One region of the Thiorhodococcus fuscus genome, then DNA from elsewhere that is predicted to be linked to it. Evidence: predicted binding sites of a transcription regulator. Region 1 holds the regulator's gene; the other holds the start of a gene.

The links. The regulator sigma-54, encoded in region 1, starts transcription at its own class of promoters, with help from an activator protein. The targets are predictions, from matches to a motif close to TGGCANGNTNCNTGCTT.
Region 2: a site for sigma-54 is predicted at 1,831-1,847, ahead of ACFSJC_RS14715 (hydrogenase small subunit). Genes of this name have one in related genera too.

The regions. Positions count from the first base shown of each region.
Region 1 covers NZ_JBHUHX010000015.1:10,957-17,223, reverse strand. Annotated here, with positions in the region: gene hprK (HPr(Ser) kinase/phosphatase) at 1-805, opposite strand, end outside; gene ACFSJC_RS06660 (PTS sugar transporter subunit IIA) at 828-1,277, opposite strand; gene hpf (ribosome hibernation-promoting factor, HPF/YfiA family) at 1,712-2,035, opposite strand; gene ACFSJC_RS06650 (RNA polymerase factor sigma-54) at 2,066-3,553, opposite strand; gene lptB (LPS export ABC transporter ATP-binding protein) at 3,824-4,549, opposite strand; gene lptA (lipopolysaccharide transport periplasmic protein LptA) at 4,574-5,095, opposite strand; gene lptC (LPS export ABC transporter periplasmic protein LptC) at 5,092-5,718, opposite strand; gene kdsC (3-deoxy-manno-octulosonate-8-phosphatase KdsC) at 5,715-6,236, opposite strand.
Region 2 covers NZ_JBHUHX010000042.1:10,307-16,573, forward strand. Annotated here, with positions in the region: gene ACFSJC_RS14705 (MFS transporter) at 1-927, opposite strand, end outside; gene ACFSJC_RS14710 (hypothetical protein) at 1,037-1,471, opposite strand; gene ACFSJC_RS14715 (hydrogenase small subunit) at 1,923-3,020, shown strand; gene ACFSJC_RS14720 (nickel-dependent hydrogenase large subunit) at 3,017-4,807, shown strand; gene ACFSJC_RS14725 (hypothetical protein) at 4,813-4,992, shown strand; gene cybH (Ni/Fe-hydrogenase, b-type cytochrome subunit) at 4,997-5,689, shown strand; gene ACFSJC_RS14735 (HyaD/HybD family hydrogenase maturation endopeptidase) at 5,686-6,267, shown strand, end outside.

The DNA.
Region 1 (6,267 bases):
GCATCAGGATCTTGGGGACGGCGACGCCCAGGATGTTCATGGCCGTGAGGCTTCCGCTGAGCCGATCGATGCATTCGAGCTGCTGGTGGTCCAGCGGCTGCAGGTCGATGATGAGGTTGAGCGTTTTGTCGCGCAGCACCGCGCCCTCGCCGAACATGGCCCGGATGTTGAGAATGCCGAGTCCTCGGACCTCAAGGAAGTCTCGGAGTGTCTCCGGGCAGGTCCCTTCCAGTACCTCGGGCGCGATGCGGGCGAACCGGGGCGCGTCGTCGGCGATGATGCGGTGACCGCGCGTGATGAGCTCCAGCGCCAGTTCGCTCTTGCCCACCGCTGGATTGCCCACCAGCAGCACGCCCATGCCCAGCACCTCGATGAAGACGCCGTGAACGGTCTCGCGTTCGGCCAAGGCGTGGGTCAGGAAATAGCGTAGATGGTTGATCAGATCCTGATCCCCGAGCGACGAGCTGAGAAGCGGGGTCTGGGTGCGCTCGGCGACCTCTCGCAGGGCGGCATCCGGCTCGATGTCATCGGAGAAGATCACCGCTGCGGGACGGTCGGCGAAGAGCTTTTCGATGGTTTCGGTAAAGGCGGTGCTTCCCAGTTCGGTCAGATAGATCTGCTCGGGGTGGCCGATCACCTGCAGTCGGTTGGGGTGGATGCAGTTGAGCGATCCGATCAGAGACTGGCTCCCGTGCGCAGGTGTTTCGCCGCGCAGCGGGCGTGGCTCCTTGGGCTCGGGTGTGAGCCAACCGAGCTTGAGTTGCGGCGCCGTCTGAGCGATCAGGAATTGCAGGCTGTCGATCATTGCTGGCGTCTCGCCGGGCGGTCTATCGTGCGTTCAGGACGCTCAGGAGTCGGGCAGCGGAGTCGGCTTCGCGCAGTTGCGCTCGGATCTCGGGGTCGCTGAAGAGGCTGGCCAGATGGGCGAGCAGGTGGAGATGCTCCTCGTTCGCCGCCTCCGGGACGAGCAGGGCGAAGGCCAGGTCGACGGACTCGCCGTCTGCGGCATCGTAATCGATCCCTTGCTTGATCTGGACGAAGGCGCCGATGACGTCGGATACCTCCTTCAGGCGCGCGTGAGGCAGCGCGATCCCGTGACCGAGCCCGGTACTGCCGAGACGCTCGCGTTCGAGCAGGCGCTCGAAGACGGTTTCGGTCTGTAGTCGCGGGTGATCGGTCGCCAGGAGTTCGGCCAGTGTTTCGAGCAGACGCTTCTTGCTGGAGATCTCAAGGCCGCATCCGATGCGGGATTCGCTGATCAGATCGGGGCTGAACATGGGGTCAACTCCTGTCAGGCACCGGCGCGTTTCACGGCGATCATGTCGCTTGGCGATGGTTGCCAGAGGCATCGCGGACAAGTGATTCTGGTCATGAGTCGTGGTTTCCTCGAAATCGGCCCGATGACGGGTGCATGGGATGACGGGTGCATCATATGTGCTCAGTCGCCATCGTCTCAATGAAAAACACCTCGAACGGCCTTCCTTGTGTCCGTTCGAGGTGTCGCGCGCCTCAGCGAGTCGGCGCAGCGGTCAGATCGATGCGTATCGGGATCTTAGGCGCTTTCGGTCAACGTTCATGCGACGACCTGGCGTGACGTCCGTCTTCGGTGTCGGGCGAGGGCGGGGCGGCGCTTGGCCATGCTCCCGCCGGCCCTCTTAGAGGACGAACGCCCATTCGGCGTCATTCGGTATGAACGTTTCCGGCCATCGCCTCATTCCTCCTCGGCGGCGGCGATCGGTGCACCAGGTCGGTGGCTGTTCTTCTTCTCCTTGTAGCGGATCACTTGTCGATCGAGCTTGTCGATGAGCCCGTCGATGGCTGCGTACATGTCTTCATGGGCGGAGTCGGCAAATACCTTGCCTCCATTGATATGGAGCGTCGCCTCCGCCTTTTGGGTGAGCTTTTCAACGCTGAGGACGACGTGGGCGTTGATGACGTGGTCGAAGTGTCGTTCGAGACGTTCGAATTTGCTGTCGACATAACCCTTCAGCGCTTCGGTTACGTCGATGTGGTGACCCGTCAGGTTAATCTGCATCATTTGACTCCTTAGGTTCAAACAGCCTGCTCATGCTAGGCGTTTGCGCTCGTTCGAGGGTGGGATACCCATTGCCTCGCGATATTTGGCGACTGTTCGGCGTGCGACCTTGATGCCCTGATCAGCGAGTTCCTGTGCGATTTTGCTGTCGCTCAAGGGCTTTCTGGCGGATTCCCCCGAGATCAGCTTGCGAATCAGGGCGCGGATCGCCGTGGATGAACACTCGCCGCCAGAAGCGGTGTTGACGTGCGATGAAAAGAAATACTTGAACTCGAATGTGCCTCGCGGTGTATGCATGTACTTCTGGGTGGTGACCCGGGATACGGTGGATTCGTGCAGTTCGAGCGCCTCGGCGATGTCGCGCAGAACCATCGGGCGCATGCCCTCGTCGCCGAGTTCGAAGAAGTCCTGTTGCATCTCCACGATCTTGGATCCCACGCGCAGAACCGTGTCGTTGCGGCTGGCCAGGCTCTTGATGAACCATCGTGCCTCCTGCAGATGGCTCTTGAGCGTGGTGCTGTCCGCGCTTTGATCCGAGCGCCTGATCAGTCGCGCGTAATCCGCGTTCACTCTCAGTTTCGGCGTCGACTCCGGATTGAGTTCGACGTGCCAGCGACCCTCCCCTTTACGGACGAAGATGTCGGGGACAACGTACTCCGGCGGCGCCTCTTCGATCAAGGTCCCCGGCTTCGGATTGAGTTGGCGGATGAGCGCGACCGCCTCCGCGATGCGCTCCTCCGGTTCCTTCAGCAGGCGGGCGAGCGCGCCGAGGTCCCTTCTGGGCAAATGCTCGAAACCCTCAGCGCAGACCCGAAGGGCCAGGTTGCGTGCAGGAACCTGGTCGGGCAACTGACGCAGCTGGATGATCAGGCATTCCTGGATGCTGCGTGCGCCGATGCCTGGCGGGTCGAGCGATTGGACGCGGTGGATCAGCGTCTCGACCTCCTCGACGCTGATATCCGGGTTGTCGATGGCGGCGAGCAGCTCATCGACGTCCGCGCGCAGATAGCCGGCCTGATCGATCGAGTCGATGACCGTCTGAGCGATCATGAAGTCGCGCTCGTTCAGACGGCTCAGATTCAGCTGCCAGGCGAGATGATCCTGCAGGCTTTGTGGGCGGCTCTGCTGGGCGAACGGATCGAAATCGGAGCTGTCGTCGCTGCCGTGCGAGGTCGGCGGCAGATAGCTGTCGAAGACGTCGGTCCACTGGGTGTCGACCGGCAGATCGTCCGGCATCTCGTTCGACTCGGCGCGGATCTCGCGATCCACGGCCAAGTCCTGCTCGCCGCGCTGGGGTTCCGCCTCGACCTGGCTCTGGTCGAGCCGCACGTCGCTCTGCTCACTGGCCGCGAAACGTTCGTTCTCATCGCCCTCTTCGAGCATGAGATTGGTTTCGAGTGCCTCTTGGATCTCCTTCTGGAGCTCGAGCGTCGAGAGTTGCAGCAGCTTGATCGCCTGCTGCAACTGGGGCGTCATGGTGAGGTGTTGGCTGAGGCGAAGCTGGATGGATTGCTTCATCGATCGCGTACGCGCCTTGAGGTGAACCGCTTGAGGTCTAAAGCAATAAGAGTGCCTGTTGCCATTCTAGCCCATTTCGGCGAAAAGAGCCGCCAGTCGCCGGAGGTTGGTTTGCGGCTTTGTTTTGTAAGACATTTCTGTCTTTCACTCGCCAGATATGGGGCGGGCGGTGCAGAACGCCATCCAGTCCATGATGGACCGGCGCTGGCGGCTGACGGCGTGAGGCTGGTGGCTATATGTCGGCTCATGGATGCTTCGTGAGGTCGCCGTTCACATCGAGAAGTCGGCGCCGAGATAGACGTCTCGAACCTGCTGGTTGGCGAGCAACTCGCGCGGCTGGCCCGAGGCGATTACGTTTCCATTACTGATGATGTAGCCTCGATCGCAGATATCGAGTGTCTCGCGGACATTGTGGTCCGTGATGAGGACGCCGATGCGCCGGTCCCGCAGATGGGAGACGATGGCCTTGATGTCGCCCACGGCGATGGGGTCGACGCCCGCAAAGGGTTCGTCGAGCAGCATGACGACCGGATCCACCGCGAGCGCGCGGGCGATTTCGAGCCGTCTCCGTTCTCCGCCCGAAAGGCTCAGGGCGAGCGAATCGCCGACATGCGCGATGCCCAGCTCTTCGAGCAGTCGCTCGCAGCGCTCCTCGCGCTCGGCGCGCTTGAGATCGCGTCGGGTCTCCAGGATGGCCAGGATGTTCTCGCGTGCCGATAGTTTGCGGAAGACCGAGGGCTCTTGCGCCAGATAGCTGAGTCCGGCGCGTGCGCGCGCATGCATCGGCATGCGGGTGATGTCGCGGTCGTTCAGCGAGATCCGGCCCTGGTCGGCCGTGATGAGCCCGACGATCAGGTAAAAGCAGGTCGTCTTGCCGGCACCGTTGGGTCCCAGCAGGCCGACGACCTCTCCTGGTTCGACCTCGACCGAGACGTCTTGCAGCACCTGCCGCCGACGGTAGTGTTTCTTCAGGTGTTCGGCGCGCAGTGCGGTCAAACGGGCCTCCTCATCGCAGGTGCCTTATTGCTTTTCGGGGGTGATGGTGATCTTGACCCGTCCCGAGCCTCCAGCGCGGAATTGGGCGTGGGCGCGATCGTAGATGATGCGCTCGCTGGTCAGTCGGTCCTCTCCCTGGATCAGCACGCCATCGCCGATCAGGACGAGCTCGTCCTTGTCGGCGTTGTATTCGATCCGTTTGGCGAATGCGTGCACCTCGCTCTGGTCGCCGTCGAGACGCTGTTTGTAGCGTGCCGGCTTGCCCAGCGCGATGATGAACTTGGGTTGGCGGTCCTCGCGATGGTAGACGGTCACATGGTCGGCCAGGAGCTGCATGCTGCCCTGGTCGACCTGGACGTTGCCGACATAGACGCTGGTGTTGTCGCTTTCGCGGACCTCGACGTCGTCGGCCTCGATCAGAATCGGCTGTTTGGCGTCATCCTTCAGCGCCCAGGCCTGTCCGGCGCTCATGACGGCGAGTGCGGCCAGGAATAGGTGTGCGATGGGCCTGGGTGCGCGGGTCTGGTCGGCTTTGAGGGTCGTCATGGGTGCGGATCCTGCTCGGGATCGGACTCGGGCGCGAGCCGGATGCGCGCGCGTCCATGGAAGGTGGTGCGGGTCGGTTCGTTATACCAGAGGCGCATTCCGTTCGCGGTCAGTGCGTCGCCATCGCTGTCGACCCGTACTTCGAGATCGGTTTCGGCCAATCCTTGCTCGCGCCAGATATCCAGACGTTCGGTCTCGAAATGCGCCGGGCGGCTTTCATCGTCGCTCGCTCGGTCCAGCTCGACGTTGCCCTCCAGGCGGATCTGATCGCCGTCCGCGTAGATGGTGCCTCGGTCGGCCTTGGCGTTCCAGGGTGGTCCCTTGGTCTGGTACAGCTCCAGGCGCGGCTGGTCCAGTTCGGAGATATTGTCCGTGGCGTAGTGCCGCAGCTCGGTCGCCTTCAGATGACGGATCGGCCGCCCGCTGTCGTTGGTCTCGACCGCCGAGAATCGATCGACGACATAGTCCGGCAGTCGGGGGCGCGTCCGGTGCGCGCCGACATCCCCGTCCGGTGTCTTGAGCTGCCACCAGGCGATGGCCCCGACGATCGCGAACAGGATCGCGAGCATCAGTTGCCGTCCGCTCCAGAAGGGGCGATCGAAATAGCCGAAATAGGCGCTCATCGATAGCGCGACATCATCTGCTCGAAGGTGCCCTGAGCATCCATGATCATTTCGCACACTTCGCGCGCCGCGCCGCGTCCGCCGGGCGCGACAGTGCACCAGTGCGCCAGGTCGCGGACCTGCGGTTGGGCGTCCGCGACGGCCACGGCGAGCCCGACGCGGCGCATCACGGGCAGGTCCACCACGTCGTCGCCGACATAGGCGATCGTTTCGTCTGGCAGCTCAAGGCGTTGCTTGAGTTCCTCGTAGGCAGGAAGCTTTTCGCGGTAGCCCTGGAAGACGTCGGAGACGCCGAGACTCTCCATGCGCATCTGCACCACATTGGAGGTGCGTCCGGTGATGACGGCCAGCCGCACGCCGCTCTGCTGGAGCATGACCATGCCGTGTCCGTCGCGCGAATTGAACGCCTTGTACTCGAGCCCGTCGTCGCCGAGATAGAGACTCCCGTCCGTCAGCACGCCGTCGACATCGAAAATGACCAGTCGGATCCGGGATGCGCGTTCTCGAATGTCCTGCATGGCTGGCTGACCTCGTTGGCTGTGGATCGTT
Region 2 (6,267 bases), on a different contig from region 1:
CGTCAGCAGATAGGTGCGCAGTGCGCCGATCCGGTCCTGGATGTAGCCGAATCCGAAGGCGCCCGCAGCGGCCGTGAGCTGCACCAGGACGAACATGAGCGTGCGCACCGATGCGTCCCAGCCGATCACCTGTGCGCCGTAGATGAAGGCGTAGGTGATGACGATGGAGATGCCGCTCATGGAGAAGAATACGGCGACCAGCAGCACGGCCAGGTCGCGGTGCTGGTGCAGATGGACCAGGGTCTGGCGTACTCGGGAGATCCCGACGCCGACGAGGTTGGCGCCTGGCGGCAGGGGGCGCGGGCGACCGCGCTCGCGGACCCAGAGGAAGGTCGGAATGGCGGCGACGAGGAAAAAAACGGCGGTCCATGGGCCGACCCAGCGGATACGCTCGAAGTTTTCGGCGCTGACCTCGCCCAGCACGAAGAGTACGAACAGCGCGGCGATCATGCCGCCGATATAGCCGAGCGCCCAGCCGAAACCGGAGATCTTACCCAGGTCCTCGGGTGGTCCCAGGTCGGGCAGGAAGCTGGCGATGAAGGATTCGCCGATGGCGAAGGCGAAATTGGAGAGGATCAGCAACAGCATGCCGATCCAGACGTATCCGGGTGCGGCCCAATAGAGCAGGGCGGTGGTGACGACCGTGAGCGCATAGCTGGCGAACAGGAAGCGTTTCTTGCTCGCGGTGTAATCCATGATGGCCCCGGCCACGGGCGATGCGATCACGACCATCAGGTAGCTGATGGCGAGAGCCAGACTCCAGAGCAGATTGCCCAGCCGATAGTCGGGCGCGTCGCCGACGATGACGCGGGTGAAGAGATCGCCGAACACGACCGTGATGATGAGCAGCGTATAGGCCGAGTTGGCGAAGTCGAACATCGCCCAGCCGAGGATTTCTCGTCTGGAGGCGCGGGATCTGGTGGTCATTCGCTGGCGATTCCGATTGTCAGCTCGCCAAGGCATTGTCCGCGAGGGGTGTCGGTGTCGTAGGTGGTCGCGAAGGCGTCGTAGGGCTGTCGTAGATCGATGGGGTCTGTCATGGGGGCGGGGGTTGATCCTTGGGATCGATGTCAAGAATGGTTTTCCAGTCCGCCGTCGAGATCCAGCGCACCTCGCCGATGCTGTCCAGGATGCGACGGCAGCGCTGTTCCGATTCTATCAGTGCCTTTTCGACGCGCAGCCGATGATCGATCTCGCGCTGCAGCTTTTTCTCCATCGAGATGGCCCGGACGCGCTCGGCGAGCGCGGCTTCCATCAGAGACATGGCTGCGCTGGTGGCGTCGCCGATCGCCTGGTCGAGGGGAGGGGGAGCGTCCTGATCGGGCAGTGTCGATTCGAGCGCGGATGGACGTGATGGGTTGATGGGAAGGGGCGAGGCCGAGAGTCTGGTTTTGGCCTCACGCAGCTTTTCCCGCAAGGTCGCGCACTCGGTGTGCGGGTCTTCCAGAGGTTCGTCTGGTTGGCCGTTCATCCTGTGGTGTTTGGCGCTTTCGGCCCGAGTGCACGTGGTTTCGATGGTAGGGCATTAGAACGAACCGGAGGCATGTGGGTGCCTCAGGATTGCGTCAAACGCGGTGGCCGTCGATAAATGCCGCTTAGCATCCGCAATCGAAGGTGTCGCAGCTATCCGTAAAATTACGCAACCTGCTTGTGGGGCGGTGCTTTCGGTGGCGTCCTTCTCCTACGCTTGGTTCTTTTCGGTCTGCAAACTTTATTTGCGCCCGCCCTCAAAATCGCAAACGAACTTTGCGGATTCTCGGCGGCTATCGTTTTGCGCGATGTGCCATACCCCATTGTCAGGCGTGCCCTCTTCGTGTCGTGGCCGCTAGTTGGCTCGAAGGTTGCTTAGTCGCCTATCGGAGTTCCGATCTGGCCGGTGCGCTTGCCGGTCAATCCGCTGGGGTTCACAACTGGGATCAACCATGGCAACGACTGAAACCTTCTACGAGGTGATGCGCCGACAGGGGATCACCCGTCGCAGCTTCCTCAAATACTGTAGCCTGACGGCGACGGCCCTGGGGCTGGAGCCGGTTTTCGCCTCCAAGATCGCCCACGCGATGGAGACCAAGCCGCGCACGCCGGTGCTCTGGCTGCACGGTTTGGAGTGCACCTGCTGCTCGGAGTCCTTCATTCGTTCCGCCCATCCGCTGGTCTCGGACGTGGTCTTGTCGATGATCTCGCTCGACTACGACGACACCCTCATGGTTTCGGCCGGACATCAGGCCGAGGCGATCCTGGAAGACGTCCGCACCAAGTACAAGGGCAACTACATCCTGGCGGTCGAGGGCAATCCACCGCTCAATCAGGACGGCATGAGCTGCATCATCGGCGGGCGGCCCTTCGTCGAGCAGTTGAAGGAGGTCGCCGCCGACTGCAAGGCGGTCATCTCCTGGGGTTCCTGCGCCTCCTGGGGCTGCGTGCAGGCGGCGCATCCCAATCCGACCCAGGCCACTCCGGTGCACAAGGTCATCACCGACAAGCCCATCATCAAGGTGCCCGGCTGTCCGCCGATCGCCGAGGTCATGACCGGCGTCATCACCTACATGCTCACCTTCGATCGCATCCCCGAGCTGGATCGCCAAGGGCGGCCCAAGATGTTCTACGGCCAGCGCATCCACGACAAATGCTATCGCCGCCCGCACTTCGACGCCGGTCAGTACGTCGAGGACTGGGACGATGAGGGGGCGCGCAAGGGCTACTGTCTCTACAAGATGGGCTGCAAGGGGCCGACCACCTACAACGCCTGCTCGACCGTGCGCTGGAACAACGGGGTCTCGTTCCCGATCCAGTCGGGACACGGCTGCATCGGCTGTTCCGAGGACGGTTTCTGGGACAAGGGCAGCTTCTACCATCACGTCACCAACACCCACGGATTCGGTATCGAGGCCAATGCGGACAAGGTCGGCATGGCAGCCGCCGGTACGGTCGGCGCGGCGATCACGGCGCATGCGGCGGCGAGCGCCATCCAACGCATCAAGCAACGCTCGGGCGAGCATCACGAGGAGAATGACAAGGCATGAGCGTGCAGACACCGAACGGCTTCGAGCTGGACACCTCGGGTAAGCGCGTCGTCGTCGACCCGGTGACCCGGATCGAGGGCCACATGCGCTGCGAGGTCAACCTCGACGAGAACAACGTCATCCGCAACGCGGTCTCCACCGGCACCATGTGGCGCGGTCTGGAGGTGATCCTACGCGGCCGCGATCCGCGCGACGCCTGGGCCTTCACCGAGAGGATATGCGGCGTCTGCACCGGCACCCACGCCCTGACTTCGGTGCGCGCGGTCGAGGACGCACTCGGAATCCAGATCCCCGAGAACGCCAACTCCATCCGCAACATCATGCAGCTGACGCTCCAGGCGCACGATCACCTGGTGCACTTCTATCATCTGCATGCGCTCGACTGGGTCGACGTGGTTTCGGCGCTCAAGGCCGACCCCAAGGCGACTTCGGCGCTGGCGCAGTCGATCTCGGACTGGCCGCTGTCCTCGCCCGGCTATTTCCGCGACGTGCAGAACCGGATCAAGCGTTTCGTCGAGTCCGGTCAACTGGGGCCTTTCACCAACGGCTACTGGGGCAATCCGGCCTACAAGTTGCCGCCCGAGGCCAACCTGATGGCGGTCACCCACTATCTGGAGGCGCTCGACTTCCAGAAGGAGATCGTCAAGATCCATACCATCTACGGCGGCAAGAACCCGCACCCCAACTGGCTGGTCGGAGGCGTGCCCTGCGCCATCAACGTCCATGACACGGGCGCGGTCGGCGCGGTCAACATGGAGCGGCTGAACCTGGTCTCCTCCATCATCGATCGCACCATCGAGTTCATGGACAAGGTCTATCTGCCAGACCTCATGGCCATCGCCTCCTTCTATAAGGATTGGACCTATGGTGGCGGACTCAGCAGCCAGGCGCTGATGTCCTACGGCGATATCCCGGATCGGGCCAACGATACCTCGGCCGCGAACCAGCTCCTGCCGCGCGGCGCCATCATCAACGGCAATCTCAACGAGATCCACGACGTCGATCTGCGCGATCCCGAGCAGATCCAGGAGTTCGTGGCCCACTCCTGGTTCACCTACGCCGACGAGTCCAGAGGGCTGCATCCCTGGGATGGCGTGACCGAACCGAACTTCGCGCTCGGCCCCAACACCAAGGGGACCAGGACTCGGATCGAGGAGATCGACGAGAACGCCAAGTACAGCTGGATCAAGGCCCCGCGCTGGCGCGGTCATGCCATGGAGGTCGGTCCGCTGGCGCGTTGGGTCATCGGTTACGCCCAGGGCAACCCGGAGTTCAAGGAGCCGGTCGAGAAGGTGTTGACCGACCTGCAGCTTCCGGTCTCGGCGCTTTTCTCGACCCTGGGACGCACTGCGGCCCGCGGTCTGGAAGGCTCTTGGGCCGCGCACAAGATGCGCTATTTCCAGGACAAGCTGATGGCCAATCTCAAGGCCGGCGACAGCAATACCGCCAACGTGGACAAGTGGGATCCCAAGACCTGGCCCAAGGAGGCCAAGGGTGTCGGCACCACCGAGGCGCCGCGCGGCGCGCTCGGTCACTGGGTCGTCATCAAGGACGGCAAGATCGACAACTATCAGGCCGTGGTTCCCACCACCTGGAACGGCTCGCCGCGCGATCCGGCCGGCAACATCGGTGCCTTCGAGGCGGCCCTGATGAACACTCCGGTGGCCAAGGCCGATGAGCCGCTGGAGATCCTGCGTACCCTGCACAGCTTCGATCCCTGTCTGGCCTGCTCGACCCATGTCATGAGTCCGGATGGCGAGGAGCTGACGCGGGTGAAGGTGCGGTAGCGGACATGACGATCAGCAGACTGGTCCTCGTGATCGCCGTGGCGACCGTTTCGGTCGCCGCGATGGCCGACGAGGCGTCCGTCCGCTCCAGCCGCGTCAAGGGCGTGGCTGGAGCGGCGCAACCGACAGCGACCGGGGCCGTGCCGGCAGGCATGGCCCGATCGATCCATCAGCGCGGAGATTAAGTCCATGTACAGCGGCGTCCCAACGGTCAAGCGCACGGCGGTCTACGTCTATCAGACCCCGGTGCGTATCTGGCACTGGGTGAATGCACTCGCGATCACCATCCTGACCATCAGCGGCTATCTGATCGCCAACCCGCTGCCGACTTTGTCGGGCGAGGCGAGCGATCATTACCTGATGGGCGACATCCGTTTCTTCCATTTTGCCGCCGCCTACATCTTCATGGTCGGCTTTCTGTTTCGCATCTACTGGGCCGTCGCCGGCAATTCCTATTCGCACCAGCTCTTCACCCTGCCGGTTTGGCGCAAGCGTTTCTGGAGCGAACTGGTCCACGAGCTGCGCTGGTACGCCTTCCTGGAGAAGGAGCCGCGCAAATACGTCGGCCACAATCCGCTGGCTCACCTTTTCATGGTGGTCATCATCACGGTCGGCGGCCTGGTCATGATCGTCACCGGCATGGCGCTCTATTCCGAGCAGACCGGTCTGGGGAGCTGGCAGGACAGGCTCTTCGGCTGGGTGATTCCCATGGTGGGGCAGAGCCAGGACGTGCGCATGTGGCACCACTGGGGCATGTGGGTGCTGGTGGTCTTCGTCATGCTCCATGTCTACACCGCCATCCGCGAGGACATCATGTCCCGTCAGAGTCTGATCAGTACCATGATCAGCGGCTGGCGCATGTTCAAGGACGATCGGCCGTGAGTACGCAGACGCCCAATGTGCTCATCCTGGGGATCGGAAATATCCTCTGGGCCGACGAGGGCTTTGGCGTGCGGGTGGTCGAGGAGATCGCCAATCGCTATCGCTTCGCCTCCAACGTGCGACTGCTGGATGGCGGTACCCAGGGGATCTATCTCGTCGACCAGGTTCGCTGGGCCGACGTTCTGGTGGTGTTCGACGCAGTCGACTACGGGCTGCCTCCGGGCAGTTTCAAGCGGGTCGAGGGCGATGCGGTGCCCAAATTCATGGGCGCCAAGAAGATGAGCCTGCACCAGACCGGTTTCCAGGAGGTGCTGGCTCTGGCCGACCTGATGTGCGACTTCCCGAGCCATCTGCTGCTGATCGGCGTGCAGCCGGTCGAGCTGGAGGATTTCGGCGGCAGTCTCAGGCCCCAAGTTCGCGACCAGATCGAGCCGGCGATCGTCGAGGCCCGGCGTTATCTGGAGCCGTTCGGCGTGGAATGGCTGCCGGTCGATCCAGAGGCCGGCGCGGCCACCCATGAGATGCCGCATCCGTCGCTACGTCTCGCCGACTACGAGGCCGGGCGTCCGGGATCCGAT